Regions from separate parts of the Pseudomonas sp. H1_D04 genome, predicted to be linked through region 3. Evidence: predicted binding sites of a transcription regulator. Region 3 holds the regulator's gene; each other region holds the start of a gene.

Region 1 (7,557 bases), 2.4 Mb from region 3:
CGCTGATCGAAGCCGAAGTCATCGACGAACTGGCCAAAGCCGCCGGCGTGGGCGAGCAGGTTTCCGCGATCACCGAGCGCGCCATGGCCGGCGAGCTGGACTTCCGCGCCAGCTTCAAGGAGCGCCTGGCACTGCTCAAAGGCCTGGATGTCAGCGTGCTGGACTCCATCGGCGCCTCGCTACGCCTGACGGAAGGTGCCGAAACCCTGTTCGCCGAACTCAAGCGTCTGGGTTACAAGACTGCGATCCTGTCCGGCGGCTTCACCTACTTTGCCAAGCAATTGCAGGCAAAGCTGGGCATCGACTATGTGTTCGCCAACGAGCTGGAAGTGGTCGATGGCAAGGTGACCGGCGTCGCGGTCGAGCCGATTGTCGACGCGCAGCGCAAGGCGGATCTGCTGAAGGAATTGGCACACAAGGAAGGTTTGCGTCTGGAGCAGACCATTGCGGTCGGCGACGGGGCGAACGACTTGCCGATGCTTGCAATCGCCGGTTTGGGTGTGGCGTTCCGCGCCAAGCCATTGGTCAAACAATCGGCCAAGCAGGCGATTTCGACCTTGGGGTTGGATGGCGTGCTCTATCTGCTGGGCTTTCGCGACCGCGACGGTCAGCTGTAACTGACTAAATGTGGGAGGGGGCTTGCCCCCGATGGCAGTGGTTCAGTCACTGATGTGTTGACTGATCCCCTGCTATCGGGAACAAGCCCCCTCCCACATTGGGTTCGGTGTCAGGCTTTAGGTAAAGCGATACCTTGGCCCATCTGCACTGGCGAACCCGCCACCAGTTCTTCAGCCCACTTCACCTGATCCGGCCCAAACAGCAAAATCGCGGTCGAACCCAACTTGAAGCGACCCAGCTCCGCACCTTTTTCCAGATGAATAGGCGCACGCGCCGCTTCGTCGTAGCGGAAGGTTTTCAGTTCGCGCTTCGGTGGGGTCACCAGGCCAGCCCATACGGTTTCAATCGATGCGACGATCATCGCACCCACCAACACGACGGCCATCGGACCGCGCTCGGTGTCGAAGATGCAGGCGACACGCTCGTTACGCGCAAACAGCTCCGGCACATTTTCGGCGGTGGTCTGGTTTACCGAGAAGATACGGCCTGGGATATAGACCATTTCCCGCAGGGTGCCAGCCAATGGCATGTGCACACGGTGGTAGTCCTTCGGCGACAGATAAACCGTCGCGAAGTCCCCGCCCATGAACGGTGCCGACAAGGCCGCATCGCCACCCAGCAACTCCAGCACGCTAAAGCTGTGGCCTTTAGCCTGGAACACACGACCATGCTCAATCGGACCAAGCTGGCTGACCGCGCCATCGGCGGGGCTGAGCACCGCGCCTGGGGTTTGATCCAGCGGGCGTGCGCCATCTTTGAGGGCGCGTGTGAAGAAGGCGTTGAAGTGCTCGTAGGCGGTCACGTCTTCAACCAACGCCTGGGACATGTCTACTTGGTAGCGTTTAGCGAACCAGGTGGTGAAAGCGTTCTTGAACCAACGCACGCGGCACTCGGCAATGCAGCCAGCGAGGCGCGACAGCAAATGGTGCGGCAGCAAGTACTGGCTGAGGATAAACAACTGCTTTTTCATAACTGTCCTTAAACCTTAAATCTCAACGGGGGTGTCGGGGTGGTTGCCCCATTCGCCCCAGGAACCGGCATAACCTTTGACTCGGGGATAACCGAGCGCCTTGGCCACCAGGTAGGTGAAGCCAGAGCGGTGGTGAGTCTGGCAGTGGGTGATGATTTCTTTATCTTTCGTCAGCCCGAGGTCTTCGAGGATCTGCGGCATGTCGCGGCGGATACGCAGGCTGCGCGCCTTGTCCATGCCGGCAGTCCATTCGAAATTTACCGCGCCGGGGATGTGCCCGCCTTTGGCGGCGAGTACCTTCTCGCCGGAATATTCCAGCGGGCCGCGTGCGTCCCAGATACCCAGGTCGGCCGCGCCGAGACGGCTTTGCAGGTATTCGCGGGTGGCCGTGGGACCGTCATGCAGCGTGAGGCTGACGGGGCCGCCGACGGGGCCAGGCACTTCGGTGGAAACGGGGTATTTCTCCTCCAGCCAGGCCAGCAGGCCGCCGTCGAGGTAGTGGTATTTCTGGTGGCCGATTACGTCGAGCAGCCAGATAAAACGCCCGGCCCAGCCGCCGCCTTCGTCGTCGTACACCACGTAGGTGGCGTCGGGCGTGTGGCCCAATTCGCCGAAGAGTTTTTCCAGGTCGGCTTTATTGGGCAGCAGGCCGGGGGCCGGCGGCTGGCCCAGTTGGGTGCGTTTGGGGTCAACGAAATGCGCGCCGGGGATATGCCCTTCGGCGTAGCGGGCGGCACTGGTGAGGTCCACCAGAATCAGGTGTTCGGCATCCAGTTGACCGAGCAGGTCGCTGGATTCGATCACCAGCGGCAAGCCAGAGAAGTCAGGCATGTGAGGTCTCCTGGGCACAAATGTTGGCGATAAAGGACGGCGATTGTAGCGCAAGCATTAGGCGCTGCGGTTGGTAAAGCTGTGCAGGGCTTTCTCTATGCACTGGGCGGTTTTGCCGAAAGCCTGCACGGTGGTTTCCGAAAACGGTCCGCCGCCCTGGTCGGCGACCATCAGCATTACCACACGGCCGTTGCAGCTCATCGAACGCAACAGCAGGTGTTCGCCTGTGAACAGACGGCGCAGGATCGGCGGCAGCAAGGCCGAGAACTGCGCGTGGTTGTCCGGCGTGAGGCGTACTTGGGCGGATTTCTCCAGCAGGCGCTGTAGCAGCGTGCTGTTGACCACGTCCAGGCTCAATTTGGCGGCGTCTTTGGGCAGACCGTCGGCCTGGTGCACGCGCAAGGTGCTCAGGGCGCGATCGGCCATGAACAACAAGACTCGCTGCATGCCGCTGGCCACCAGAGCTTCCTTGGCGCAGGTGGTCAAATGCATGGCGTTGGCAAAGCGGCTTGGTTCCAACAGCAGTTCGGTGCAGCGGTTACGCCACACGGCCAGGGCCTCGGCAGTCGGTGGCGGCGCCGGCAGCAGGCCGCGATGAATCTTCTGCACATTCCACGGCCAGATCAGCGACAGCGCCGGGTGCCAGAGGTCGGGCATTAGAGTGCTGCGGGCGCTGGTGACGGCTTGTTGGTGAGATTGTTGCTGCACTTCAGCCAGCGGTTGCTGCAAATACAGCGCGGTAAGGTATTGCCAGCGTTGAGTGTGCGGGCAGGTCCAGGACTCTTGGGCTGACATCGCCAGGCCGTTGGCTAGCAGCACGGTATTGGCCGGCTGGTTCAGCCAACGGCGCAGGTTGGGTTCGGCGTCTAGCAATTGCTGATGGCGCAATGAGTCGTCTTCACGGGCGATATGAAGTGCCTTGACCAGCAAGCGTTGCTCGTTCAACAGCAGGTTATAGCCCTGGGATACCCAGATCGGTAGGTGCCAGGCTTCGGTCAGGCCTAGGCACAGGTCCAGCAGGCGCACGCCGAACAGCTCCTGCTCGACTTTGCGTGCAGGCTCGCCCTTGTGGATGACACGCAGTTCCCACTCTTCAAGGAGCTTGGGGTAGGCAACGGCCATCGGCCACAGCGGCGACAGAAACAGCAGGCTACCCCAGTGGATGTCTTGCCAAAGCCGCGCCAGACGACTGCCGAACAGACCGTTGGCTTGCTGCGACGCGTGCTGGCTCACCAGCAACAGTTGACGCAATGCTACGGGAATCTCTTGGGCGGGCACCGAGGGCAGGCGCGCCAGCAGTTCCTCGGCGCGCTTGAGGCCCAGGCGATTGAGCGCTACTTCGAGGTTTTCCGCCGGCTCCGCCAGGCTGCCATGGTTATGGCTGTTGGCCTCGCGCATGACGCTGAGTACCAAAGCCGGGCTGTTTTGCATCAGCTCGGCAATATCTCGCAACGAACTGCGGCTGTCGCGGATGGCTTTGCACACACGGTCGTGGCTGGCCTGGGGAACTGGCAGCAGCACGTCGTCCAGGCGCTTGATCCAAGCGGCGAGAGAGATAGGTCTTACAGATGGGACTGTCGTTTCATTAGCCATGATTGGGGCGCGATCATCACTTGCGGTCAACACGCCCGGAGCGGGCCGAACTGGCTTTTCGCCTTAACGGGCTATAGTCTGGCGCAGTTTTGCCGATAAGAGGAACAAGAGTTTTCCAGTTCCCCCAAATATGTCCATGAACCCGACGGCGCAAGTACTCATCTCCTATGGCTAAAATTATCGGCATCATCGTCGTCTTCGCGAGCGTGCTCGGCGGGTACGTCCTGTCCCACGGTAAAATTGCGGCACTGATCCAGCCTTTCGAGGTGATGATCATTGGCGGTGCTGCACTGGGCGCTTTCCTTCAGGCCAACCCCGGTTACATGACTATGCACGTGGTCAAGAAATCGCTGGCCATGTTCGGTTCGCGCTTCACTCATACCTTCTACCTGGAAGTGCTGGGCCTGGTGTACGAGATCCTCAACAAGAGCCGCCGCGAAGGCATGATGGCCATTGAGGCCGACATCGAGGACGCCTCTGCCAGCCCGATTTTTGCCAAGTACCCGGCCGTGCTCAAAGACGAGCGCATGACCGCCTATATCTGCGATTACCTGCGCATCATGTCCTCCGGCAACATGGCTCCCCATGAGCTGGAAGGCCTGTTCGACATGGAATTGTTCAGCCTTAAAGAAGAGCTGGAGCATCCTTCCCACGCCGTGACCGGCATCGCCGACGGCATGCCCGGCTTTGGTATCGTCGCGGCGGTACTCGGTATCGTGGTGACCATGGCCTCCCTGGGCGAGGGCGATCAGGCGGCCATCGGTATGCACGTAGGTGCGGCGCTGGTGGGTACCTTCTTCGGTATTCTCGCCGCTTACGGTTTCTTCGGCCCGCTGGCCACCTCCCTGGCTCACGATGCCAAGGAAGAAATCAACCTGTACGAATCGATCAAGGCCAGTCTGGTAGCGTCCGCGTCCGGCATGCCGCCATCGTTGGCAGTGGAGTTCGGTCGCAAGGTCTTGTACCCGAAGCATCGCCCAAGTTTCGCCGAGCTGGAACAAGCGGTTCGCGGTCGCTAAGCCATGGAAAACAACCAGCCGATAATCATCAAGCGCGTCAAGCGCTTCGCTGCGGGGCACCATGGCGGCGCCTGGAAAATCGCCTTCGCCGACTTTGCGACGGCGATGATGGCGTTCTTCCTGGTGCTGTGGCTGATGTCGACCGCCACGCCCGAACAGAAGATCGCCATCGCCGGTTACTTCAAAGATCCGATTGGCTTCTCGGAGAGCGGCACGCCCTTTGTGATCGACCTGGGCGGCTCGCCGCAGTTGGCCCCTGAGCGCACCATCAATCCAGAGGTCAAGACCGAATCGCCTCAGGAGAACATCCCGATCGAGCGCGACACCGTCGAGAGCATGGCTGAACAGGTTGAGCAGGAACGCCTGGAGCTGTTGCTGCAAGAGTTGCAGACCAAGGTGGATGAAAATCCGCAGTTGCTGAAATTCAAGGATCAGATCTCGTTCGAGATCACTCCGGAAGGCTTGCGCATCCAGATCACTGATGCCGCCAATCGGCCGATGTTCGATTCCGGCAGTGCGCGGCTAAAGCCGTACTTCGAAGACATCCTGTTGGCCATGGCTGACACCATCAAGGCAGTGCCGAACAAGATAAGCATCAGCGGCCACACGGACGCCAAGCCGTATGCCGGCCAGGGTGACTTCGGCAACTGGGAACTCTCGGCCAACCGCGCCAACGCTGCCCGTCGTGCGTTGGTGGCAGGCAGCTACCCCGACCCGCAAGTGGCGCGCGTGGTGGGTTTTGCCTCCTCGCAGCTATTTGAACCCAAGGATCCGTTCAATCCGATCAACCGTCGCATTGATATCGTCGTGCTGACCAAGAAGGCTCAGCGTGCGATAGAAGGTGATCAGCCACCTGTCGTGCCAACCCCAGGTGCGGGCGCGCCGGGCGAAGTGCCGGTTGACCCGAATGCCATTCCGCCAGGGCAGGAGCCGTTGCCGGCCCATGAACTGCGGCAGAAGCTGAACCTGTTTGACGATGGTGGGATGAAGGATCCTACGGCGCCTAAGACGGGCTCGTAAGTTCTTTTGCGGTTGTGATGAGCGGGGCAAGCCCGCTCATCACCAAAAGCCCGCTCACCCGCAACGCGGCGGGCGGGCGGTTTAGTAACTGCTCTCGGGCAAGCTCGCAATAATCGACCGATAGCTGTTCATCCGCTGCTGCTGCACACGGCCATCGTCCAGGGCCTTGAGCAACGCACAGCCCGGCTCGCGGTCGTGTTTGCAGTCGCGGAAGCGGCACGTACCGATCAGGTCGTTGAACTCGATAAAGCCGGCTTCCACATCGCTGCGGCTGACGTGGCCGAGGCCGAACTCTCGAATGCCCGGGGAGTCGATCAGTTCACCGCCGCCGGGGAAGTGGAACAATCGCGCGGTGGTGGTCGTATGAGTGCCCTGGCCGGACAGTTCCGACAGCGGGCCTACACGGGTGTCGACTTCCGGCAGCAGGCTGTTGACCAGCGATGACTTGCCAACGCCCGACTGGCCGACAAACACACTGATGCGTCCGTCCAACTGCTGTTGCAGCTGTTCCATGCCGTTGCCGTGGTGAGCCGAGACTTCCAGCACTGGGTAACCCAAGGTGCGGTAGACCGCCAGCAACGCGTTGAGCGCTGGGGCGTTCTGTTCGTCGATCAGGTCGAATTTGTTCAGCAGCAACAGCGGGCGAATACCCGCATGCTCAGCCGCCACCAAATAGCGGTCGATCAGGTTGGCATGGGGCTCGGGCAACGGTGCGAACACGATCACGATCATGTCGACGTTGGCCGCTACCGGCTTGAGTTGGCCGCGGCTGTCAGGACGACGCAGTTCGGTGGTGCGCGGCAGTTGGGCGACGATCACGCCGATGCCCTGGTTGCCGGCGCGCCACACCACCTTGTCGCCGGTGACCAGTGCAGGCAGGTTGGCGCGCAAGTGGCAGCGGGATACTTGGCCTGCGAGTTCGCCTTCCAGCGCCTCGACTTCGACCTGCACACCAAAGTGCGCGATCACCAGGCCCGTTTGCTCGGGGCCCAGGTCGCCGCCCTCGAGCGCTTCCACGGCGGAGGATTCACGTTTGGCGGCGCGTGCGGCGCGCTCACCTTGAATCTTTTCGATGCGCCAGTTTTGGCGACGGTTGAGCTGGCGTTTGGCCATTGGTGTTCCGTGTCGATAATGCAAAGGTTGGGTGAAACGGTCGCGAGTCTAGCACGGCCCCGCCTGCTAAACTGCGCAGCTACGCCAAGGTGCCAAGAGAATCAAGCCATGCAAAACCCACAGAACCTGATTTGGATCGATCTGGAAATGACCGGTCTGAACCCTGACACCGACGTCATCATCGAGATGGCGACCATTGTCACCGACAGCAACCTCAACACCTTGGCCGAAGGTCCGGTGATCGCCATCCACCACAGCGACGCCGTGCTCGCCACCATGGACGAGTGGAACACCCGCACCCATGGCAACTCCGGCCTGACTCAGCGTGTACGCGACAGCCGAATCAGCATGGCCGAAGCCGAAGCCGAAACCATTGCCTTTCTGGAACAGTGG
Region 2 (7,557 bases), 2.5 Mb from region 3:
CCCTGAAAAACATGCGCTACGCCTTCGCCTACGGCGCCGATGCGGTGTACGCCGGCCAGCCGCGCTACAGCCTGCGCGTGCGCAACAACGAATTCGACCACGCCAACCTCGCCCTCGGCATTGAAGAGGCTCATGCACAGGGCAAGCGCTTTTACGTGGTGGTCAACATCGCGCCGCACAACGCCAAACTCAAAACCTTCCTCAAGGACTTGGCCCCGGTCATCGCCATGGGCCCGGACGCACTGATCATGTCTGACCCTGGCCTGATCATGCTGGTACGTCGGCATTTTCCGATGATGCCGATTCACTTGTCAGTGCAGGCCAATACGGTGAACTGGGCCAGCGTGGAGTTCTGGCAGCAGCAAGGGATTTGCCGAGTGATCCTGTCGCGGGAATTGTCACTGGAAGAGATCGAAGAAATCCGCCAGCAGGTGCCGGCCATGGAGCTGGAGGTGTTTGTGCACGGTGCCCTGTGCATGGCCTATTCCGGGCGCTGTCTGCTCTCGGGCTACATGAACAAGCGCGACGCCAATCAAGGCAGTTGCACCAATGCCTGTCGTTGGAAATACCAGGCCACACCGGCGGTGGAGAACGCCATGGGGGATATCGTCCAGGAGTATCAGCCGACCCTCGGGATTGGCGCACCGACTGATCAGGTGTTCCTGTTGCTGGAGGCCAACCGTCCCGATGAGCAAATGCCCGCCTTCGAAGACGAACACGGCACCTACATCATGAACGCCAAGGACCTGCGCGCGGTGCAGCACGTAGAACGCCTGACTCACATGGGTGTGCATTCGCTGAAAATCGAAGGCCGCACCAAGTCCCACTTCTACTGCGCACGCACCACCCAGGTGTATCGCCAGGCCATTGATGATGCAGTGGCCGGTCGCGCGTTTGATCGCGGCTTGATGATTAATCTGGAGTCCTTGGCCCAACGCGGCTACACCGAGGGTTTTCTGCGCCGCCATGTGCACGATGAATACCAGAACTACCAGAACGGCAGCTCAGTGTCCGAGCGCCAGCAGTTTGTGGGCGAGTTGACCGGCGAGCGCCGGGGCGACCTGGCCGAGGTCAAGGTTAAAAACCGCTTTGCCGTGGGTAATCACCTGGAGCTGATGACCCCCGCCGGCAATTTCCACTTTGACCTGGTCGACTTGCGCAACGCCAAGGGCGAAGCCATCGAGGTCGCGCCGGGGGACGGACACACAGTGTATGTGCCGCTCCCGGCCCAGATGGACTTGCGCTTCGGCTTGCTGATGCGCGACGTTTAAATCCGGAACTGCCCGACCAATTGCCCCAAACGATGCCCCAGATCCGCCAGGCTGCGAGAGGTCTGGGCGCCCAATTGGGTTTCGTCTGCCACGCTGTCCACCGCCACGGCAATCTGGTGCACGCTGCGGTTGATCTCTTCGGCCACAGCGGTCTGTTCTTCGGCGGCGCTGGCGATTTGTGCGTTCATTGAATTAATGGTGCCGATCAACTGGGCCATGGTGTCCAGGGATGCGCCAGCCTGATTGGCCTGGGCCGAAGTGCCGTCACCGGCATCGCTGGAGCGGCGCATCGCGTCCACGGCGGCGACCGTGCCTTTTTGCAGGCGGTCAATCATGCCCTGGATTTCCTGGGTGCTGGTCTGGGTGCGACTGGCGAGGGCACGTACTTCGTCGGCGACCACCGCAAAACCACGGCCGGCCTCCCCTGCCCGCGCGGCTTCAATCGCCGCGTTCAGGGCCAACAGGTTGGTCTGCTCGGCAATCGAACGGATTACGCTCAATACGCTGACAATCGACGCCACATCCTGCTGCAGGCTGTCGAGGGATACGCCGCTGCTGCGGATATCGCTCACCAGTGCATGGATCTGCGCGATGCTGCCGTCCACCACCCGCTTGGCGGCCTGGCCTTCGGCGTCGGTCTGTTGCGCCGCCACGGAGGCGCCCTGGGCACTGCGCGCCACTTCTTGCGCAGCCGAGGACATCTGGTTGATCGCGGTGGCCACCTGGTCGGTCTCGTGGCGCTGGCGTTCCATGGCCTGCTCCGAGCGCTGGGCCTGGTCGGACACCTGGCTCACCAGCCCGGTCAGTTGCGCGGTCATTTCAGTGATCTGGCGCACCAGGCCGTGGATCTTGTCGACAAACCGGTTGAACGCGCCGGCCAGCTCGCCCAACTCATCCTGGCTGGTGATGGCCAGGCGGCGGGTCAAGTCGCCTTCACCGGCCGCGATGTCATCAAGGTTGGCTTTCATCAGGTGCAGCGGACGCAGGATGGTATTGGCCAGCAGCATGCCCACGGCGGCAATCACCAACAGCACCACCGCGGCCACGCCAAGGATGCTCAGCAACACGCCTTCCATGCGCTTTTCTACCTTGGCCTCGACCACTGCCACCTGGGCTTCGATGCCGTCCAGGTTCACCGAGGTACCGATGACCATGTCCCACTTGGGCAGGTATTCGGTGTAGCCGAGCTTGGGCACCAGTTCGGTCTGGCCGGGTTGGGTGGAGCTGTATTGCAGGTAGTGGCTGCCGTCCTTACCGACCTTGACCAAGTCGCGGTTGACGTAGACGCCGTTGGGGTCACGGTTGTCCTTGAAACTCTTGCCCACGCCGTCGGGGCTGTTGCCCTTGAACAGGCGGATGGTCTCGGAGTCGTAGCCGAAGAAGTAACCGTCCTTGCCGTAGCGGGTGTTGGACAGCAGCTTGACCACCTCGGCGCGCGCCGCTGTGTCGCCAGGTGCGGCAGCGTCGTAAAGCGGCTTGATGGTGGTCATGGCCACTTCTACATAACTTTGCAGAGTGGCCTTGGCGTCGTTGAGCAGGCGCTGGCGGGTTTCATCCACCTCGTTGCGCGCCTGCCCCTGGAGGATCCATACGGTGGTCAGGCTGATCACCACGGCAAACAGCAGCACCGGCGCGATCGCGAGGGACAGTACTTTGGCCTTCAAATTCAGACGCATGGCTTTTCTCTCTTATTAGGCGACTTGAGAGGTTATCGACCAACGTCAATGAATCTGTAGATCAGAGCGTCATCGCCGCAAACCAGCCAAATGCCAGCAACGGGATGTTGTAGTGCAGGAACGTCGGCACCACGGTGTCCCAGATATGGTGATGCTGGCCGTCGATATTCAGGCCGGAGGTCGGGCCGAGTGTCGAGTCCGACGCCGGTGAACCGGCGTCGCCCAGCGCACCCGCCGTACCGACGATGCACACGATGGCCATCGGGCTGAAGCCCAACTGCACACACAGCGGCACAAAAATCGCGGCAAGGATCGGCACCGTGGAAAACGACGAGCCGATGCCCATGGTCACCAACAGGCCCACCAGCAACATCAACAACGCACCGACCCCACGGCTGTGGCCGATGAACGCCGCCGAGGTCTCCACCAGCGAGCGCACGTCGCCGGTGGCCTTGAGCACCTCGGCAAAGCCTGAGGACGCAATCATGATGAAGCCGATCATAGCCATCATCTTCATGCCTTCGGTGAACAGGTCGTCGGTGTCGCGCCAGCGCACAATCCCCGACACCGAGAAGATGAGGAAGCCGGCCAAAGCGCCGATGATCATCGAGTCCAGCCACAGTTGAATGATGAACGCCGAGGCAATCGCCACGCCGGCCACCATCAGGGTCAGCGGGTTGTACTGAACGGCCACTTGCTCGACCCGCTCGATTTTTTCCAGGTCATACACACGTTTTTTGCGGTAGCTGATAAACACCGCCACCAACAGGCCAACCACCATGCCCAGGGCGGGCAGGCTCATGGCGTGGGTCACGTTGACCTGACTGATGTCCACCCCACTGTTGGCCACATTGGCCAGCAGGATCTGGTTAAGGAAGATGTTGCCGAAGCCCACCGGCAGGAACATGTAGGGGGTGATCAGGCCGAAGGTCATCACGCAGGCAACAAGGCGGCGATCCAGTTGCAGCTTGGTCAGCACGTACAACAGTGGCGGCACCAGCAGCGGGATAAACGCAATGTGGATCGGCAGGATGTTCTGCGATGCAATCGCCACTATCCACAGCAGGCCGATCAACAGCCATTTGACGTGGCTGCCGCCGCTGGCTTCCTGGCGGTCGACCAGCAACAGCGCCTTGTCCGCCAGGGCGTGGGCCAGGCCTGACTTGGCAATCGCCACCGCGAAAGCGCCGAGCAATGCGTAGGACAACGCCACGGTCGCGCCGCCGCCCAAACCGCCGTTGAAGGCTTTGAGCGTGGCTTCGATGCCCAGGCCACCGGTCAACCCGCCCACCAGGGCGCCGACAATGATGGCGATGACCACATGCACGCGGGACAGGCTGAGCACCAGCATGGTGCCGACCGCGGCGATGACTGCGTTAATCATGGTTACCTCAAGCAGAAACATAAAAAACAGGCATGCCCGCGCCCAGGTGGCCATTGGCTGGCGACCCGCGTGCAGGCTTTAAGGAGGTCTTATTAGAGGGCGCGCACTTTGCAGCAGGTAGGGCTACATGTCAAAAAACGACACCGATTTCAGATTTAAATTGATTGTTTGAATAAAGAAGCCTTCACAGCGGCCGATAAACTGACTCTATGTGCTTTCAGGTTAAGGATGTCCCGATGTCGCTCAGGCAGCTCTCCATTCAATGGAAAATCACCCTGCTCGCCGGTCTTTGCCTGCTAGGGATCGTGACCCTACTGGTGGGTTTGTCGCTGTATCGCATGGCGCAAAGCTCGGAGCAGGTCCAGGCGTCCAGCATGCAGATGCTCAACACCTCCGCCCAGGCACGCATCGAAGCCCAGGGCGAAGCGCAGGCGCTGGGTATTCGTCGACAGTTCATGGATGCCTACCAATACGGCCACGGTTTTTCCCGTCAGGTCCTGTTCCTGCGCGAACAGGCCGAAAAGCGCTTCCTCGATGCCTTCGACACCCGCGAAGACCTGACCCGCCAGGTCAAGGCCGCGCTGCAGGCCAACCCGGACTTGCTGGGTTTGTCCCTGGTGTTTGAAGCCAACGCGCTGGACGGCAAGGACGAGTTGTTCGCCGATCAGGCGGAGCTAGGCAGTAACAACAAGGGCCGCTTCGCCCTGTACTGGTCTCAGCCGACTCCGGGCACACTCACCTCGATGGCGCTGCCTGAAAGCGACATGGCCGACACCAGCATTGGCCCCAGTGGTGAACCGGCAAACGCCTGGTTCACGTGCCCACGCACCACCCTCAAGCCATGCGTGATCGAACCCTACTTTTATATGATCAACGGCCAGAACGTGCTGATGACCAGCATCGTGTTCCCGCTGATGGTCAACGGCAAAGTCATCGCGTCGCTGTCGGTGGACATCAACCTCAACAGCCTCCAGGCCGTGAGCCAACAGGCCAGCAAAAAACTGTACGACGGCCAGACCCAGGTGAGCATCCTCAGCTCCACCGGTTTGCTCGCCGGCTACAGTGCGGATGCCACTCAATTAAGCAAACGCCTGGATCAAGTCGACACCGTCAGCGGCCCTAAAGTGCTCAGTGCATTGGCCAGCGGCCCACAGATCCGCAGCCTGCGCACCGACCTTCAGCTCAAGGTGCTGGCGCCGTTCGCGCCGATCCCCGACGGCAAACTGTGGGGCGTATTGCTGGATGTGCCGGAAAAAGTCCTGGTCGGCCCAGCCGAAGCACTGAAGGCGCAATTGGATGCCGACAACGCGCGTGGCACGTTGCTGGAACTGGGCCTGGGCCTGCTGGCCGCGGTGATCGGCCTGATACTGGTATGGCTGATGGCCCGCAGCGTGACGCGGCCGATCCTCGGCGTGGCACACATGCTCGAAGACATCGCCAGCGGCGAAGGCGACCTGACACGTCGCCTGGCCTACGACAAGAAGGATGAATTGGGGCAGCTCGCGGGCTGGTTCAACCGTTTCCTCGACAAGCTGCAGCCGATCATTGCCGAAGTGAAACGCTCGGTGCAGGACGCTCGTGGCACCGCCGACCAATCCGCCGCGATTGCCACGCAGACCAGCGCCGGCATGGAACAGCAGTACCGCCAGGTCGACCAGGTGGCTACCGCCTCCCACGAAATGAGTGCTACCGCCCAGGACGTCGCACGCAGCGCGGCCCAGGCCGCGCAAGCCGCACGCGATGCCGACCAGGCCACCCGCGACGGCCTGACCGTGATCGACCAAACCACCACCAACATCGGCCACCTGGCGGCGGATATGAGCACGGCCATGGCCCAGGTCGAAGGCCTGGCCGCCAATAGCGAGAAAATCGGCTCGGTACTTGAAGTGATTCGCGGCATTGCCGAGCAGACCAACCTGCTGGCGCTCAACGCAGCCATCGAAGCCGCCCGCGCCGGTGAGGCCGGTCGTGGCTTTGCGGTGGTGGCGGATGAAGTGCGCAACCTTGCGCGGCGCACCCAGGAATCGGTGGAAGAAACCCGCCTGGTGATTGAGCAACTGCAAAGCGGCACCGAGGATGTAGTCGGTTCCATGGGCAACAGTTATCGCCAGGCGCAGGGCAGTGTCGAACAGGTCGGCCAAGCCGTGACGGCCCTGCGCCAGATTGGCGATGCGGTCACAGTGATCAGCGACATGAACCTGCAGATCGCCAGCGCCGCCGAAGAGCAAAGCGCGGTGGCCGAGGAGATCAACAACAACGTGGCAACCATTCGCGATGTGACCGAGTCGTTGTCGGAACAAGCCAATGAATCGGCGCGGGTGAGCCAGGCGTTGAACAGCCTGGCGAATCAGCAGCAGGGGTTGATGGACCAGTTCCGCGTCTGAGGATTGAAGAGGGTCAAATGTGGGAGGGAGCCGGTCGAATCGTCGCACCGCCCCTTCCACAGGGCAATTCGATCAGCACCTTGAGCCCGCCCAGCTCGCTTTCCTGCAACTGCAACACCCCACCCCACACCTCGACGATATCCCGCACGATCCCCAGCCCCAAACCATGGCCATCAATCTGCTCATCCAGGCGTGTGCCACGGCTGAATACCTGATCGCGCTGGGTTTCGGGGATACCGGGGCCGTCATCCTCAACCGCCAGCAGGTAGCTGTTGGCGGTTTCACTGATATTCAGCCGCACATCGGCATCCGCCCATTTGCAAGCGTTGTCCAGCAGGTTGCCGAGCAGTTCCAATAGGTCTTCCCGGTCCCAAGGCAATTGCAAGCCTGGGGCCGCGTGGTAACTGAGGTCCAGGTGCTCGCCATGGACCATGTTCAGGGTGGCCAGCAAACCGGGCAGTTCTTTTTCACAGTCGAACAAGGCGCCCGGCAAGGTTTCGCCGGCCAGGCGTGCGCGGTTGAGCTCACGGTTGAGGCGCTGTTGAACCTGCTCCAACTGCTCGCGCAAGAGTTTGCTCAGTTTAGGGTGATCCTTGAGCGCCTCGCTCGACGCAGCGCTCAACAGCACCGCCAGCGGGGTTTTGAGGGCATGGCCCAGGTTGCCGAGGGCATTGCGTGAGCGCTTGAGGCTGTCTTCGGTGTGGGCCAGCAGGTGGTTGATCTGCGCCACCAGCGGCTCCAGCTCCAACGGCACTTGGGTGTCGAGTTGCGAGCGCTGGCCCTGCTGCAATTGGGCGATCTGGTTGCGGGCGGTTTCCAGCGGGCGCAAGGCGCGACGTACG
Region 3 (7,557 bases):
AAACGCCATGATGATGCCGATCAGGCTCAATACATCCATCAGAGGCAGGCCTCCACCAGATGCTTGCCGATGTCGTCCAGGCTGTAAACGGCGTCGGCAAGGTCAGCCTTAACGATGGCCATGGGCATGCCATAGATCACGCAACTGGCTTCGTCCTGGGCCCAGATCGCACTGCCGCCCTGCTTGAGCAGGCGCGCGCCTTCACGGCCATCGGCGCCCATGCCGGTGAGTACCACCGCCAGAACTTTGTCACCGTAGGACTTGGCAGCCGAACCGAAGGTAATGTCCACGCACGGCTTGTAGTTGAGGCGCTCGTCACCCGGAAGGATTTTGATCGCGCCACGGCCATCGACCATCATCTGCTTGCCGCCTGGGGCCAGCAGCGCCAGGCCAGGGCGCAGGATGTCGCCATCCTCGGCTTCCTTGACGCTGATGCGGCATAACTTGTCCAGACGCTCGGCAAACGCTTTGGTGAACGCCGCTGGCATGTGCTGGATCAATACGATCGGCGCCGGGAAGTTGGCCGGCAATTGGGTCAATACGCGCTGCAAGGCCACCGGGCCACCGGTGGAAGTCCCAATGGCAACCAGCTTGTAAGCCTTGCGCTTGGGCGCTGGCGAATGGGCATGGGCGGCAGCCGGTGCCGACGTGCGTACCGGCGGCGGCGCAGGCCGGGTAACCGGGGCAGGCGCCGGGCGACTGAACGAGGAACTGGTGGGCGCAGACGGCGCAGCTACCGGCGCCGGGGCGGGTGCTGGGGCGCTGAACAGGCTGCGACGGTTACTGCGGGAAATACTGTGGACTTTCTCGCACAGCAGTTGCTTGACCTTATCGGGGTTGCGCGAGATGTCTTCGAAATTTTTCGGCAGGAAGTCCACCGCACCGGCATCCAGCGCGTCGAGGGTCACTCGGGCACCTTCATGGGTCAGCGAGGAGAACATCAATACCGGGGTCGGGCAGCGTTGCATGATGTGCCGAACTGCCGTGATGCCATCCATCATCGGCATCTCGTAGTCCATGGTGATCACGTCCGGCTTTAGCGCAATGGCTTGATCAATCGCCTCTTTACCGTTGGTGGCCGTACCGACCACCTGGATGCTTGGATCGGCGGAAAGAATTTCCGAGACGCGGCGGCGGAAGAAACCCGAATCGTCCACCACCAGGACCTTGACTGCCATAAACACTCCGTTAGGCGGGGCGGGCATTACCGCCCTGCCCCGCCAGAATCAAATACGCCGTGCGGCGTAACGCTTGAGCATGCTCGGAACATCGAGAATCAGCGCGATCCGACCGTCACCGGTAATGGTCGCACCCGACATGCCCGGGGTTCCCTGCAGCATTTTGCCCAAAGGCTTGATGACCACTTCTTCCTGGCCAACCAGTTGATCGACGACAAAGCCGATCCGCTGAGTGCCCACCGAGAGAATCACCACATGGCCTTCGCGCTGCTCCTCATGGGCAGCCGATGCAACCAGCCAGCGCTTGAGGTAGAACAACGGCAGCGCTTTATCACGCACGATCACCACTTCCTGACCGTCCACCACGTTGGTGCGCGACAGGTCGAGGTGGAAGATCTCGTTGACGTTGACCAACGGGAAGGCGAACGCCTGGTTACCCAGCATCACCATCAGGGTCGGCATGATCGCCAAGGTCAACGGCACCTTGATGACGATCTTGGAGCCCTGGCCCTTGGTCGAGTAGATGTTGATCGAGCCATTGAGCTGGCTGATCTTGGTCTTCACCACGTCCATGCCCACGCCACGGCCCGACACGTCGGAAATCTCGGTCTTGGTCGAGAAGCCAGGGGCGAAGATCAGGTTGTAGCACTCGGTGTCGGTCAGGCGGTCGGCGGCGTCCTTGTCCATCACGCCACGCTTGACGGCGATATTGCGCAAGATCGCCGGGTCCATGCCCTTGCCGTCATCGGTGATCGACAGCAGGATGTGGTCGCCTTCTTGCTCCGCCGCCAGAATCACCTTGCCGCCACGGGACTTGCCCGAGGCTTCGCGTTCTTCAGGGGTTTCGACGCCGTGATCGACAGCGTTGCGCACCAAGTGGACCAGCGGGTCGGCCAGGGCCTCGACAAGGTTTTTGTCGAGGTCGGTTTCTTCACCCACCAGTTCTAGGTTGATCTCTTTCTTCAGCTGGCGCGCCAGGTCACGAACCAGGCGCGGGAAGCGGCCGAAGACTTTCTTGATCGGCTGCATCCGGGTTTTCATCACCGCGGTTTGCAGGTCAGCCGTCACCACGTCGAGGTTCGACACGGCCTTCTGCATGGCTTCATCGCCACTGCTCAAGCCAAGGCGCACCAGGCGGTTACGCACCAGTACCAGCTCGCCGACCATGTTCATGATGTCGTCCAGACGCGCGGTATCAACCCGCACGGTGGTTTCGGCTTCACTGGCCGGTTTTTCCGCCGGTGGTGGCGCAGCCGCACGCGCAGGAGCTGGAGCCGGGGCTGCGGGCTTGGCCGCTGCCACAGGCGCAGCCGCTTTAGCAGCAGCCGGTGCTGCCGTGGCGACTGCAGCCGCTGGGGCGACTTCGCTGAACTTGCCCTTGCCGTGCAAATCATCCAGCAGCGCTTCGAATTCGTGATCAGAGATCAACCCATCGTCCGCAGGCTTGGCACTGGCAGCCGCCGCAGCAGCAGGCGCTGCCGCCACTTCCGGCAGGGCGTCGACCGCAAACGTGCCTTTGCCGTGCAACTGGTCAAGCAAGGCTTCGAATTCGTCATCGGTGATGTCGGTGCTGGCCGGGGCCGCAGGCGCTTCGGCAGCCGCGACAGGCGCCACCGCATCGGCGGCGAACTGGCCTTTGCCGTGCAACTGGTCGAGCAGGGATTCGAACTCGGCGTCGGTGATGTCTTCACTGGTCGGTGCCGCTGCCGGGGCAACGGCGGCCGGTGCTTCAGCTTCGGCCTTGACGGCACTGAGGGAGTTGAGCAGTTGTTCGAACTCGTTGTCCGTCACATCCGCTTCAGGCTCCGCCACCGGCTCAGGCGCGGCCTCAACCACCGGCGCTGCCGTGGTGTCGGCCGGCTCTGCATAGCGCGCCAGGGCGGCCAGCAGTTCCGGGGTGGCCGCCGTGATCGGGGCACGTTCGCGAACTTCGCTGAACATGCCGTTGACCGCATCCAGTGCTTCGAGAATCACGTCCATCAATTCCGAATCAACGTGACGCTCACCCTTGCGCAGGATGTCGAACACGTTCTCGGCGATGTGGCAGCACTCCACCAGCTCATGGAGCTGGAGGAAGCCGGCGCCCCCTTTTACAGTATGAAAACCGCGAAAAATTGCATTGAGCAGGTTCGCATCATCCGGTCGGCTTTCCAGCTCGACCAGTTGTTCGGACAGTTGCTCTAAAATTTCGCCGGCCTCTACAAGGAAATCCTGAAGGATCTCTTCATCGGCGCCGAAGCTCATGTGGGTGCTCCTTAGAAGCCTAAACTGGATAACAGGTCATCTACGTCATCCTGACCTGACACAACGTCTTCACGTTTATCGGCATGAATCTGCGGACCTTCACCCTTGGCGAGATGTTTTTGTGGATCTTTTTCAGAGAGGATCGCTTCGCGGTCATGTTCGATGCCGGCAAAACGGTCTACCTGGCCAGCCATGAGCACCAATTTGAGCAAATTGCTTTCCACTTCGGTAACCAACTGGGTTACACGTTTGATCACCTGACCGGTGAGGTCCTGGTAATCCTGGGCCAGCAGAATGTCATTGAGGTTGCTGGAAACCGTGCGGTTTTCCTGTTCGCTGCGCGACAGGAAACCGTCGACCCGACGGGCCAATTCACGAAACTCTTCAGCCCCGACTTCGCGACGCATGAAGCGGCCCCAGTCAACGCTGAGGGCCTGGGCTTCATTGGCCATGCCGTTGACCAGAGGCGTGGCATTTTCCACCAGGTCCATGGTGCGGTTAGCCGCGGCTTCGGTCAGCCTGACCACATAGGACAGGCGTTCGGTGGCATCAGTGATCTGCGAGATTTCTTCGGCCTGGGGCATGTGCGGGTCAATCTGAAAATTGACGATCGCACTGTGCAGCTCGCGTGTGAGCTTGCCCACTTCCTGGTACAGGCCGCGGTCACGGGTCTGGTTGAGCTCATGGATCAACTGCACCGCGTCGCCGAAGTGGCCTTTTTCAAGGCTGTCGACCAACTGGTGAGCATGCTTTTTCAGGGTCGACTCAAAGTCTCCCTGTGACGTTTCTTTATGCTCCATAGCTCCCCCGCGATGGCATTAGCCGTGGATGCGTTCAAAGATCTTTTCGATCTTCTCTTTCAAGGCCTGTGCAGTGAATGGCTTGACTACGTAACCGTTGACCCCGGCCTGGGCGGCTTCGATGATCTGTTCACGCTTGGCTTCGGCGGTCACCATCAACACGGGAAGGCTGCGCAGTTTTTCGTCGGCACGCACGTGGCGCAACAAGTCGATACCGGTCATGCCCGGCATGTTCCAGTCTGTTACCAGAAAGTCGATGCTCCCGCTGTTGAGGATCGGAATCGCCGTAAGGCCGTCATCCGCCTCGACCGTGTTTGTGAACCCAAGGTCACGCAACAGGTTTTTTATGATCCGCCGCATCGTTGAGAAGTCATCAACGATGAGGATTTTCATGTTCTTGTCCAATTCGACCTCCAAGCAGTCTTAAACGCGCCCAGCACCTGGACGCGCCATTTCAATCAACAGGCATTACACAAAAAGGACTGCCGGGGGCACCACGGATCGAACCCACGAAGGCCTATCACCTTCGCGGTATCGCTTTGCAATGCTCCCCACACTGCCTGTCAGCGCGCTCGCCACTCTCCCAAACGCCCCCGCAAGCGGGCTGCGCATTGGCTGTGCAACTGGCTGACACGCGATTCGCTGACCCCCAGGACCTCACCGATTTCCTTGAGGTTCAGCTCTTCGTCGTAATACAGCGCCAACACTAACCGCTCGCGCTCGGGCAAGTTGGCAATGGCGTCCGCCAATGCACCCTGGAAGCGTTCATCTTCCAGGTCGCGTGACGGTTCCATATGCGCGCTCGCGCCGTCCTCGTGCAGCCCTTCGTGTTCGCCGTCCTGCAACAGGTCGTCGAAACTGAACAGGCGGCTGCCCAAGGTATCGTTCAAAATCCCGTAATAATCGTCGAGACTCAATTGGAGTTCGGCCGCAACTTCATGATCTTTAGCGTCGCGACCGGTTTTTGCTTCAATTGCACGAATTGCGTCGCTGACCATGCGCGTATTTCGGTGCACCGAACGCGGCGCCCAATCACCTTTACGCACCTCATCAAGCATCGCGCCACGGATACGGATACCCGCATACGTCTCGAAACTCGCGCCTTTGCTGGCATCGTATTTGGTCGACACTTCGAGCAAGCCGATCATGCCGGCCTGGATCAGGTCCTCGACCTGCACGCTGGCGGGCAGGCGAGCCAGCAAGTGATAGGCGATACGCTTGACCAGCGGCGCATAGCGCTCAATCAACTCACCCTGACTGTCACGGGCAGATTTCTTGTAGGCGTTGTAGCCATTCGCTGTCATAGCACCGGTCCTGCGCTCGTCTGATGTACCAATCGCTCGACGAAAAACTCCAGATGCCCACGAGGGTTGGCGGGCAACGGCCAGGTATCGACCTTCTGGGCAATAGCCTTGAACGCCAATGCGCATTTGGAACGAGGGAACGCTTCGTAGACTGCACGCTGCTTTTGCACAGCCTTGCGCACGCACTCGTCGTAGGGAACTGCGCCGACGTATTGTAAGGCGACATCGAGGAAGCGATCCGTGACCTTGGTCAACTTGGCGAACAGATTGCGCCCTTCCTGCGGACTCTGGGCCATGTTGGCCAGGACGCGGAAGCGGTTCATGCCGTAGTCACGGTTAAGCAGTTTGATCAGGGCGTAGGCGTCGGTGATCGAGGTGGGTTCATCGCAGACCACCAGCAGGACTTCCTGCGCGGCGCGCACGAAGCTGACCACGGACTCGCCGATCCCGGCGGCGGTGTCGATCACCAGCACGTCGAGGTTGTCGCCGATATCACTGAATGCCTGGATCAGGCCGGCATGCTGCGCCGGGCTCAGGTGCACCATGCTCTGGGTACCGGAGGCAGCCGGCACGATGCGGATCCCGCCAGGGCCCTGGAGCAGCACGTCGCGCAGCTCACAGCGCCCCTCGATCACATCGGCAAGGGTGTGTTTGGGCGTCAGTCCCAGCAGAACGTCGACGTTCGCCAGCCCCAGGTCAGCATCCAGCAGCATGACGCGACGGCCAAGCTCTGCCAGGGCCAGGGACAAATTCACTGACACGTTAGTCTTTCCGACGCCACCTTTGCCGCCGGTCACCGCGATCACCTGTACGGGATGCATGCTGCCCATTTTATTTCTTTACCTTGTCTTGCTTAGACGCAGGCTACATGGCTTGGCCGCGTGAATCGCTTGCAGACCATCAATGTAGGTACATTTCACGGTGTTCATCCTGACTTCAACCGACCCGTTTTGCCGGGTTGTGGTAGAGGTCGGCGAACATATCGGCCATCGCTTCCTCGCTAGGCTCTTCTTGCATTTGCACGCTGACGGCACGGCTGACCAACTGATGACGGCGCGGCAGATGAAGATCATCCGGGATCCGCGGCCCGTCGGTCAGGTAGGCAACCGGTAATTCATGACTGATAGCCAGGCTCAACACTTCACCCAGGCTGGCGGTTTCATCCAGTTTCGTGAGGATGCAACCGGCCAGGCCACAGCGTTTGTAGCTATGGTACGCAGCGGTAAGAACCTGTTTTTGGCTGGTGGTTGCAAGCACCAGGTAATTTTTCGACTTGATACCACGCCCGGCCAGGGTTTCCAGTTGCATGCGCAACGCCGGGTCGCTGGCTTGCAAGCCGGCGGTGTCGATCAGCACCACGCGCTTGCGCAGCAGCGGATCGAGGGCGTTGGCCAGGGACTGGCCCGGGTCGACGTGGGTCACCGGTACATTGAGGATGCGGCCCAACGTCTTGAGCTGCTCCTGGGCGCCGATCCGGTAGCTGTCCATGCTCACCAGCGCGATATTATTCGCGCCGTACTTGAGCACATAACGCGCTGCCAGCTTGGCGAGGGTGGTGGTCTTGCCCATGCCGGCAGGGCCGACCATGGCGATCACACCGCCCTCTTCCAGGGGTTCGATTTCCGGGGTAGCGATCATCCGCGCCAGGTGGGCCAGCAACATGCGCCAGGCCTGGCGTGGTTCTTCGATTTCGGTGGTCAGGGCCAGCAGGTCGCGGGACAACGGGCCGGACAAGCCAATGCGTTGCAGGCGACGCCACAGGTTGGCCTGTTGCGGTTTGCTGCCTTGCAGCTGCGTCCAGGCCAGCGAGCCGAGCTGCACTTCCAGCAGTTCGCGCAGGCCGTTGAGCTCAAAGCGCATCGAGTCGAACACACGCTGGTCAACTGCGGCGGCCGGGGCTGGCGCGGCAGGACGCGGCGGCTCGACGAAGGTCGGCTCAACCAGTGGTTCGGCAGCGGTCAGCGGCAGCCCGGCGAACAACTGGCGATTGGTGGTGGTATCGCTGTCGCCACGCATGCTCAGCTCAGCCTG
Region 4 (7,557 bases), 1.8 Mb from region 3:
CCCACTACTCCATCGTCGACAAATGGGGCAATGCGGTGTCCGTCACTTACACCCTCAACGACTGGTTTGGCGCGGGCGTGATGGCGAGCAAGACCGGGGTGATTCTCAACGATGAAATGGACGACTTCACCGTCAAGGTCGGCGTGCCGAACATGTACGGGCTGGTGCAGGGTGAAGCCAACGCCATCGCCCCGGGCAAGGCGCCGTTGTCGTCGATGAGCCCAACCATCGTGACCAAGGATGGCAAGGCCGTCATGGTGGTGGGCACGCCGGGTGGCAGCCGCATCATCACCGCGACCCTGCTGACCATTTTGAACGTGATCGACTACAAGATGAACATCCAGGAAGCCGTGGATGCGCCGCGTTTCCACCAGCAGTGGATGCCGGAAACCACCAACCTTGAGACCTTCGCGGTCAGCCCGGATACCCAGAAGCTTCTGGAAAGCTGGGGCCATAAGTTTGCAGGGCCGCAGGATGCCAACCACTTGGCGGCGATCCTGGTAGGTGCGCCGTCCCTGGGTGGCAAGCCGGTGGGTAACAATCGCTTCTACGGGGCTAACGACCCGCGTCGTAATACTGGGCTTTCCCTGGGCTACTAAACGCCTCGGTTCCCAATAAAAAACACCGCGGTCTGCCAGGCAGATCGCGGTGTTTGTTTTTGGGCGGCTTCGCCACCCGGTTCGCGCGATGCGACGATTCGACAAGCTCGCTCACTGCAACAGCTGTTTTACCGCAGCAAACGCGGCTTTGCAGCGTTCCTCCCAATTCCCGCGAATCACCACCACCGGCTGCTGATGCTGGTGCATCCAGTCCAGGCTTTGCTGGAAAAACGCGCGACGATCCTCCAGTTCCGGCTGGCAGCGTTGGCCATCGGCCGTCCACTCCACATCTTCGGGGGAGAGCAACAGGTGCAGGTCGTAATGACGTGCCAACAACTCATCGTCGAGCCACGCCGGGTAGTCGCCGAACAGGGTCTGGCTCCACAGCTTGTTGGTGAGCAGATGGGTGTCGAGAACCAGTAGGCGAGGTTGTTCGGCGCGGGCCGCGTCTTCCCAGGCCAGTTGGCCGTGGGCGATGGCCGGGATATCCGCCAGGCAGGTATCGCGCTGATGGTGATCAATGAAATAGCGCACATACTCGCCGACCATCAACCCACCAAAGTGCGCGTGCAACTGCGCTGCGAGCCAGCTTTTGCCGCTGGATTCAGGCCCCGCCAAAACCACTACTTTCATGTGCGCAACGCCGGATCGGCGCGCCATTCACGCCAGCCCTGCACGGCGATCACGGTGAACAAGGCATAGAGCCCGGCGGTGAGGTACAGGCCTTTATAGAGGAACAGCCCGACGAAGATCACATCCACGGCAATCCACAACGGCCAGCATTGCACGCGTTTCTGCGCCATCCACATTTGCGCCACCAGGCTGAAGCCGGTGAGGGCCGCGTCGAGCCAGGGTTGCGCAGCATCGGTCCAGTGGGCCATGGCGGCACCGAGCAGCAGGCTGCCCACCGCGCCGATCGCGAGGCTGGTCATGATTGCCGGCACCCCCAGGCTCGTGACCTGGCGGCCTTGCTTGACCTCGCCCGCGCGGGTCCACTGCCACCAGCCATAGACTTGCAGCGCGGCGTAGACCACCTGCAGCAGCATGTCGGAATAGAGTTTCACGTCGTAGAACACCCACGTGTACAGCAACACCATCACCAGCCCGATGGGCCAGCACCATGGGTTTTGCTTGACCGTCAGCCAGACAGCGATCACCCCCAGGGCAGCGGCGAACAATTCAAGCCCGGACATGGCGGTTCCTTGGGGAGTGGGAGAGGGCGGGGATTGTAACCACAGGCCAGCAATCTTCAAAACACAGTAGGGCAAATGTAGGAGGGGGCTTGCCCCCGATAGCGAAAGGTCAGTTGCACCTATGCAGACTGATATATCGCCATCGGGGGCAAGCCCCCCCCTACATTTGGAGCAGTATTAGACCTTGAACTGGCGCAAGAGGCCGTCGAGCTGCTCGCTCAACCCGCGCAAATGCGCGCTGGCCACACTGGACTGTTCCGCTGCCAGTGCCGTGCTGTGGGACAAGCCCGCCGCCTGGGTGACGTTCTGGTTGATGTCTTCCACCACATGGGCCTGTTGCAGGGTGGCACTGGCGATGGACGCGTTCAGGCCGTTGAGGTTGTGCAAGGCCTGCCCAATCGCAGTGAGGCTGGCACCGGCCTGACCTGCCTGCTCAATGGTCAGTTGGGAGGCGCTGTGGCTGTCGCTGATCACCTTGACCGCCGCTTCCGAGTGTCCTTGCAGGCGCTCGATCATCACCTGGATTTCGGCGGTGGACTTTTGCGTGCGTTGGGCGAGCAGGCGCACTTCGTCGGCCACCACCGCAAACCCTCGGCCTTGCTCCCCGGCGCGAGCCGCTTCGATGGCAGCGTTCAGGGCCAGCAGGTTGGTTTGGTCGGCGATGGAGCGGATCACTTCCAGCACGCCACCGATCTGGGTGCTTTCGCTGGACAGCGTGCGGATCACTTCCACCGCCTGGCTGATGGTGCTGGAGAGTTGGTCGATCTGTTGCAGGCTGCTGTCGATATTGACCTGGCCTTGGTGCGCCTGGGCCTGGGCATCGCGCATTTCGCTGGCGGCATGTTCCGCGTTCTTGGCCACGTCCTGCACGCCGTAGGTGACTTCGTTGATGGCAGTGGCCACCAGCTCCATCTGCTGCGACTGCTGCTGGCTGCGGTCATGGGCCGAGCTGGCGTTGTTGCCCAGGTCGGTAGAGGACTGACCCAAGGCGTTCGCGCACACCTGCAACTGGCTTACCACCTGACGCAGCTTGGCGGTGAAACTGTTGAAGTGCTGGGACAGTTGGGTGATTTCGTCACGGCCGTGGGTGTCGAGGCTGCGGGTCAGGTCGCTTTCACCGCTGGCGATATTGCCCATGGCATTCACCGCCGCCTGCAACGGGCGCACGATGCTGCGCACGATCAGCGACACTAGCAGGCCCATCACCAGCGCAATGCCCAGGCCGATCATGGAGGCTTTCCACACTTGGCCGCTGAACTCGGCCTGCACGTCGTCCACATAGACGCCGGAGCCGATAATCCAGCCCCAGGGCTCGAACAGCTGGATATAGGAAGTCTTGGCCACGGGGGCCTGTGCGCCGGGCTTGGGCCAGCGATAGTTGACGATCCCGGCGCCCTTGGCTTTTGCCAGGCTGACGAACTCGTTGAACACAGCAAACCCATCGGGATCGCGGATAGCCGAAAGGTTCTGGCCATCGAGCTTGGGGTTGGCCGGGTGCATGATCATCACGGGCGTGAGGTCGTTGATCCAGAAATAGTCGTCATGGTCGTAACGCAACCCCCGCACCGCGCTCAGGGCTTGTTTCTGGGCGGCGTCACGGGTCATCACGCCGGTGGTTTCCAGGCCGTGATAGAACGTCAGGATCCCGCTGGCGGTCTGGACCACGTGTTGGGTCTGTTGGCGTTTGGCTTGGTAAAGGTCGTCATGGATCTGCTTGAGCATCAGCAAACCCAGGGCCAGCAGCATCAGCAGGGCGACTATCAGGATCAGCCATAGGCGTCGGCTGATCGACATATTGCGCAAACTGTTCATCGTCCTGTCACTCCGGGCTTTTTATAATTGTGGGCGTCGCATCGACTTTTACGCCTTGTCTGATAGGCTTTCGGCCCGTAATCGAAAAACCTGAGTACTGCCTGATTTTCACAGAATTTTTGCAGACTGGTGTTGATCATCATCAACACTGGGCCTTCAGCGCGCTCGTCGTCAGTGAACCATTAAAAAAGACTAACAAGGCGTGCCATAGCGCATGACCTTTGGGGGAAGCATGGATTTTTGGACCGCCATTCAGGCATTGATTCTCGGCGTAGTGGAGGGGTTGACGGAGTTCCTGCCGATCTCCAGTACCGGCCACCAGATCATCGTTGCCGACTTGCTCGATTTCGGCGGTGAACGTGCGATGGCCTTCAACATCATTATTCAGCTCGGCGCCATTTTGGCGGTGGTCTGGGAGTTTCGGCGCAAGATTCTCGACGTTGTCACCGGCTTGCCAACCCAGCGCAATGCGCAGCGTTTCACGATCAACCTGCTGATTGCGTTCCTGCCGGCCGTGGTCCTTGGGGTGATTTTCGCCGACTTGATTCACCACTACCTGTTCAACCCGATCACTGTCGCCACAGCGCTGGTGGTGGGCGGCGTCATCATGCTGTGGGCCGAGCGCCGCGAGCATGAAGTGCATGCCGAGACCGTCGACGACATCACCTGGAAAGATGCACTCAAGGTAGGCTTTGCCCAGTGCCTGGCGATGATCCCGGGCACTTCGCGCTCCGGCTCGACCATCATCGGCGGCCTGCTGTTCGGCCTGTCGCGCAAGACTGCTACCGAGTTCTCGTTCTTCCTCGCCATGCCGACCATGGTCGGTGCTGCGGTGTACTCGGGCTACAAGTACCGCGACCTGTTCCAGCCAGCGGACCTGCCGGTCTTTGCCATTGGGTTTATCACCTCGTTCATCTTCGCGATGATCGCGGTCAAGGGCCTGCTCAAGTTCATCGCCAGCCATAGCTACGCGGCGTTTGCCTGGTACCGCATCGGGTTTGGCCTACTGATCCTGGCGACTTGGCAGTTCGGTTGGATCGACTGGGCGGCGGCAACGGCATGATCATCCAGCACCCGCGCTTGAAGGCGGCGATCTTTGTGCTGCTGTGCGCCGCGCCGCTGTTGGGGTCGGTGCTGGTGTGGCAGCGCGGCGAAACCGTGATCCCGCTGGTGGCCTATGGCGTGGTCAGCGTGATCGCGTTTTTCCTGTACTGGAGTGATAAACGCAAGGCGCGCACCGACAGCTGGCGCACCCCGGAAAACATCCTGCACGCCGTTGAGTTGGCCGGCGGTTGGCCCGGGGCGTTGATTGCTCAGCAGGTGTTCCGGCACAAGACGCGCAAGGTGTCTTTCCAGCTGCTGTTCTGGGTGATTGTGCTGTTGCACCAAGTGTTCTGGTTGGACCAGTTGTTCCTTGGCGGCACGTTACTGTCAGTCCTCTAGCAACAAACCAATCTGCGTGCGCTTGGGTAGCTTGCTCACCACCAGTTGGTGGGAGCGCTGCAACAAGCCACGCAGTTCCTCGGCGCCCAGCGGGTAGGGCGTGTTCATGATGATCCACTGCGCACGCGCCAGGTATGGCGCGGGGTGGATACCGGGGCGGTCCACGTGGCCGAGAAACAGTTCCTTGTCGACCTTGAACGCCAACGAGTCGCCGCGCAGGTTTTGCAGGGCGAACATCTTGTTGCCGGCAATCGAGAACACTCGCACGCCGCCCCATTTGTAGTCCTCCCGTGCGCCGGGCAGGCTCAGGCAAAAGGTGGCGACTTGCGCTTCGGTCATCTTCATAGCAGGCGGTCTCCGCAGCTTTTAAAGCCTTCTTCCAGGTAATCGATCCAGGCACGAATGGCCGGCAGCACACCGCGCCGGTGTGGGTAGACGGCCTGCAACCAACCGCCGGGCAGTGACCATTCCGGCAGCAGTTGCACCAAGTGGCCGTTGGCCAATTCTTCCTCGCAGTACATCATTGGCAGTACGGTAAAGCCCAGGCCCATGATGGCGCTGGCCTTGCGCACGTTGAAGTCATCAACGCCCAGACGTGCTTCCATAATCAGGTCGTGGGGGTTGCCCTGGGGATCGAGGATGCGCTGGTGCACCATCCGGTCCGCCTCTAATGCACCGAGTATCGGCAGCTGCTTGAGGTCATCAAGGGTGCTGATAGATCGGCCATGCATGAAGTTCGGGCTGGCAACCAGGACGGTCTGGGCCGGGCGCAGGCGCTTGGTGACCAGCAGCGGGTCTTCATCGCCTTGCTCACGCACTCGCAGCGCCACATCGATGCCTTCGGCCACGAGGTCGACTCGGCGGTTGACCAGGGTCATTTCCAACTGCACCTGAGGATGTGCTGCCAGAAACCCGGCGACCACGTCCGGCATCATGTTCTGTGCCAGCCCCACCGGGCACGTCACCCGCAGACGTCCACGGGGTTCGCTGGACATGCTGGCCACGGCCTCATCGGCCATCTCGGCTTCCAGCAGCATCGCTTGGCAGTGGCGCAGGTAGCGTTCGCCGACGGCGGTGAGGGTCAACTGGCGCGTGGTGCGTTGTAGCAGGCGTGCGCCCAGGCGCTCTTCGAGCTCGGCAATGCGCCGCGACAACCGTGACTTGGGGATGCCCAGCAGCCGACCGGCGGCTGCGAAACCGCCGGCTTCGACGACTTTGGCAAAATAATAGAGGTCGTTGAGATCTTGCATTGTGAGCCTATTGTCCTGTCAGTGGGACAAACTATCGCATTACAGGCGGCTTATCGACTATTCGTTTCATGTGTAGCATCACCGCCATCTGATCGCCCTAGTCGATCCCATCTCGGAGATCCATCATGAAACTGTTGCATATCGATTCCAGCATCCTCGGCGACAACTCGGCTTCCCGTCAGCTCAGCGCTGGTGTGGTTAAAGCCTGGCAAGCGGCTGAGCCGAGTGTGGAAGTGACTTACCGCGACCTGGCCAGCGACGCCATCAACCACTTCTCCGGCGCCACCCTGGGTGCGTTGGGCACGGCCGCTGAACTGCGCGACGCTGCGCAAAAACACGAAGCTGAACTGAGCGCTTCGTCCCTGGCTGAATTCCTCGCTGCCGACGCCATTGTGGTCGGTGCGCCGATGTACAACTTCACTATCCCGACCCAACTGAAAGCCTGGATCGACCGTATCGCGGTCGCTGGTCAGAACTTTCCGTTACACCGAAGCCGGTCCGGAAGGCCTGTGCGGCAACAAGAAAGTCATCATCGTTTCCACTGCCGGCGGCCTGCATGCCGGTCAAGCGTCGGGCGCTGCCCATGAAGGTTACCTGAAACTGCTGTTCGGCTTCCTCGGCATCACCAACATCGAAATCGTGCGGGCCGAAGGCCTGGCCTATGGTGATGAAGTGCGCAGCAAGTCCCTGAGCGACGCTAACGTACTGATCAACGAACAATTGTTCGCTGCCGCGTAAGGCTTGAGTAAATATCGCCTCCTCTCGGTTTCAATCTGAAGCCGAGTGTCTAAACTCTGTATTCTGATCGTCTGAACGCGACCGGAGTACGGAGTTTTTTCGTTTTCCCGCTGTCTTCTTTGATGTGGCCCAGCTTGTGCAAGCATGGGGTCAATGCCCTGGACTTTTCATTCGACATGTCGGTTCTCACGCAGCAAAGGTGGACATCCCCATGATGCGTCTTTGTGCTGTTATGGTTCTTTCCCTGCTGGGCGGCCTGATTTCAGTGCACGCCGCGCCTGCGCCGCACCCCCATTGGAGCGTCGGCTTTCATCGCATGACGTTTCTCGATCCGCTCGACTTGCAACCAATGAAGGCCGTGGCGTTCTATCCGTCAACCGGCCTTGAGCACACCACGCAGCTGGGTGCCTATCACGTCGCCGCCACCGAGGACTCCAAGATCGCCATCGGCCGTTTCCCGATGCTGATGCTGTCCCATGGCAACACCGGCACGCCGCTGGCCCTGCACGACCTGGCCACGTC

Evidence for each region. Region 3 encodes FliA, which starts transcription of late flagellar genes. Its sites were predicted from a motif close to CTAAAGTTTNNNNNNNNNNNGCCGNTAA; they were not measured.
Region 1: the regulator FliA is predicted to act here: its motif matches at 4,084-4,111, upstream of motA (flagellar motor stator protein MotA).
Region 2: the regulator FliA is predicted to act here: its motif matches at 4,504-4,531, upstream of AB4N82_RS00465 (methyl-accepting chemotaxis protein).
Region 4: the regulator FliA is predicted to act here: its motif matches at 3,672-3,699, upstream of AB4N82_RS27000 (methyl-accepting chemotaxis protein).

The regions. Positions count from the first base shown of each region.
Region 1 is NZ_CP162826.1:1,576,709-1,584,265, reverse strand. Features, by position in the region: gene serB (phosphoserine phosphatase SerB) at 1-617, shown strand, start outside; gene asd (archaetidylserine decarboxylase) at 728-1,588, opposite strand; gene AB4N82_RS07345 (rhodanese-like domain-containing protein) at 1,604-2,419, opposite strand; gene AB4N82_RS07340 (HDOD domain-containing protein) at 2,477-4,012, opposite strand; gene motA (flagellar motor stator protein MotA) at 4,180-5,031, shown strand; gene motB (flagellar motor protein MotB) at 5,035-6,051, shown strand; gene rsgA (small ribosomal subunit biogenesis GTPase RsgA) at 6,133-7,164, opposite strand; gene orn (oligoribonuclease) at 7,273-7,557, shown strand, end outside.
Region 2 is NZ_CP162826.1:90,486-98,042, forward strand. Features, by position in the region: gene trhP (prephenate-dependent tRNA uridine(34) hydroxylase TrhP) at 1-1,271, shown strand, start outside; gene AB4N82_RS00450 (methyl-accepting chemotaxis protein) at 1,268-2,089, opposite strand; partial or broken gene AB4N82_RS00455 (cache domain-containing protein) at 2,126-2,947, opposite strand; gene AB4N82_RS00460 (Na+/H+ antiporter family protein) at 3,009-4,328, opposite strand; gene AB4N82_RS00465 (methyl-accepting chemotaxis protein) at 4,568-6,715, shown strand; gene AB4N82_RS00470 (sensor histidine kinase) at 6,729-7,557, opposite strand, start outside.
Region 3 is NZ_CP162826.1:3,968,310-3,975,866, reverse strand. Features, by position in the region: gene AB4N82_RS18460 (flagellar motor protein) at 1-39, opposite strand, end outside; gene AB4N82_RS18455 (protein-glutamate methylesterase/protein-glutamine glutaminase) at 39-1,178, opposite strand; gene AB4N82_RS18450 (chemotaxis protein CheA) at 1,227-3,422, opposite strand; gene AB4N82_RS18445 (protein phosphatase CheZ) at 3,434-4,222, opposite strand; gene AB4N82_RS18440 (chemotaxis response regulator CheY) at 4,241-4,615, opposite strand; gene fliA (RNA polymerase sigma factor FliA) at 4,786-5,526, opposite strand; gene fleN (flagellar synthesis regulator FleN) at 5,523-6,356, opposite strand; gene flhF (flagellar biosynthesis protein FlhF) at 6,463-7,557, opposite strand, start outside.
Region 4 is NZ_CP162826.1:5,802,385-5,809,941, reverse strand. Features, by position in the region: gene ggt (gamma-glutamyltransferase) at 1-599, shown strand, start outside; gene AB4N82_RS27010 (AAA family ATPase) at 711-1,232, opposite strand; gene pnuC (nicotinamide riboside transporter PnuC) at 1,229-1,792, opposite strand; gene AB4N82_RS27000 (methyl-accepting chemotaxis protein) at 1,970-3,604, opposite strand; gene AB4N82_RS26995 (undecaprenyl-diphosphate phosphatase) at 3,837-4,667, shown strand; gene AB4N82_RS26990 (DUF1294 domain-containing protein) at 4,664-5,047, shown strand; gene AB4N82_RS26985 (MmcQ/YjbR family DNA-binding protein) at 5,036-5,392, opposite strand; gene AB4N82_RS26980 (LysR substrate-binding domain-containing protein) at 5,389-6,297, opposite strand; partial or broken gene AB4N82_RS26975 (FMN-dependent NADH-azoreductase) at 6,423-7,035, shown strand; gene AB4N82_RS26970 (alpha/beta hydrolase family protein) at 7,247-7,557, shown strand, end outside.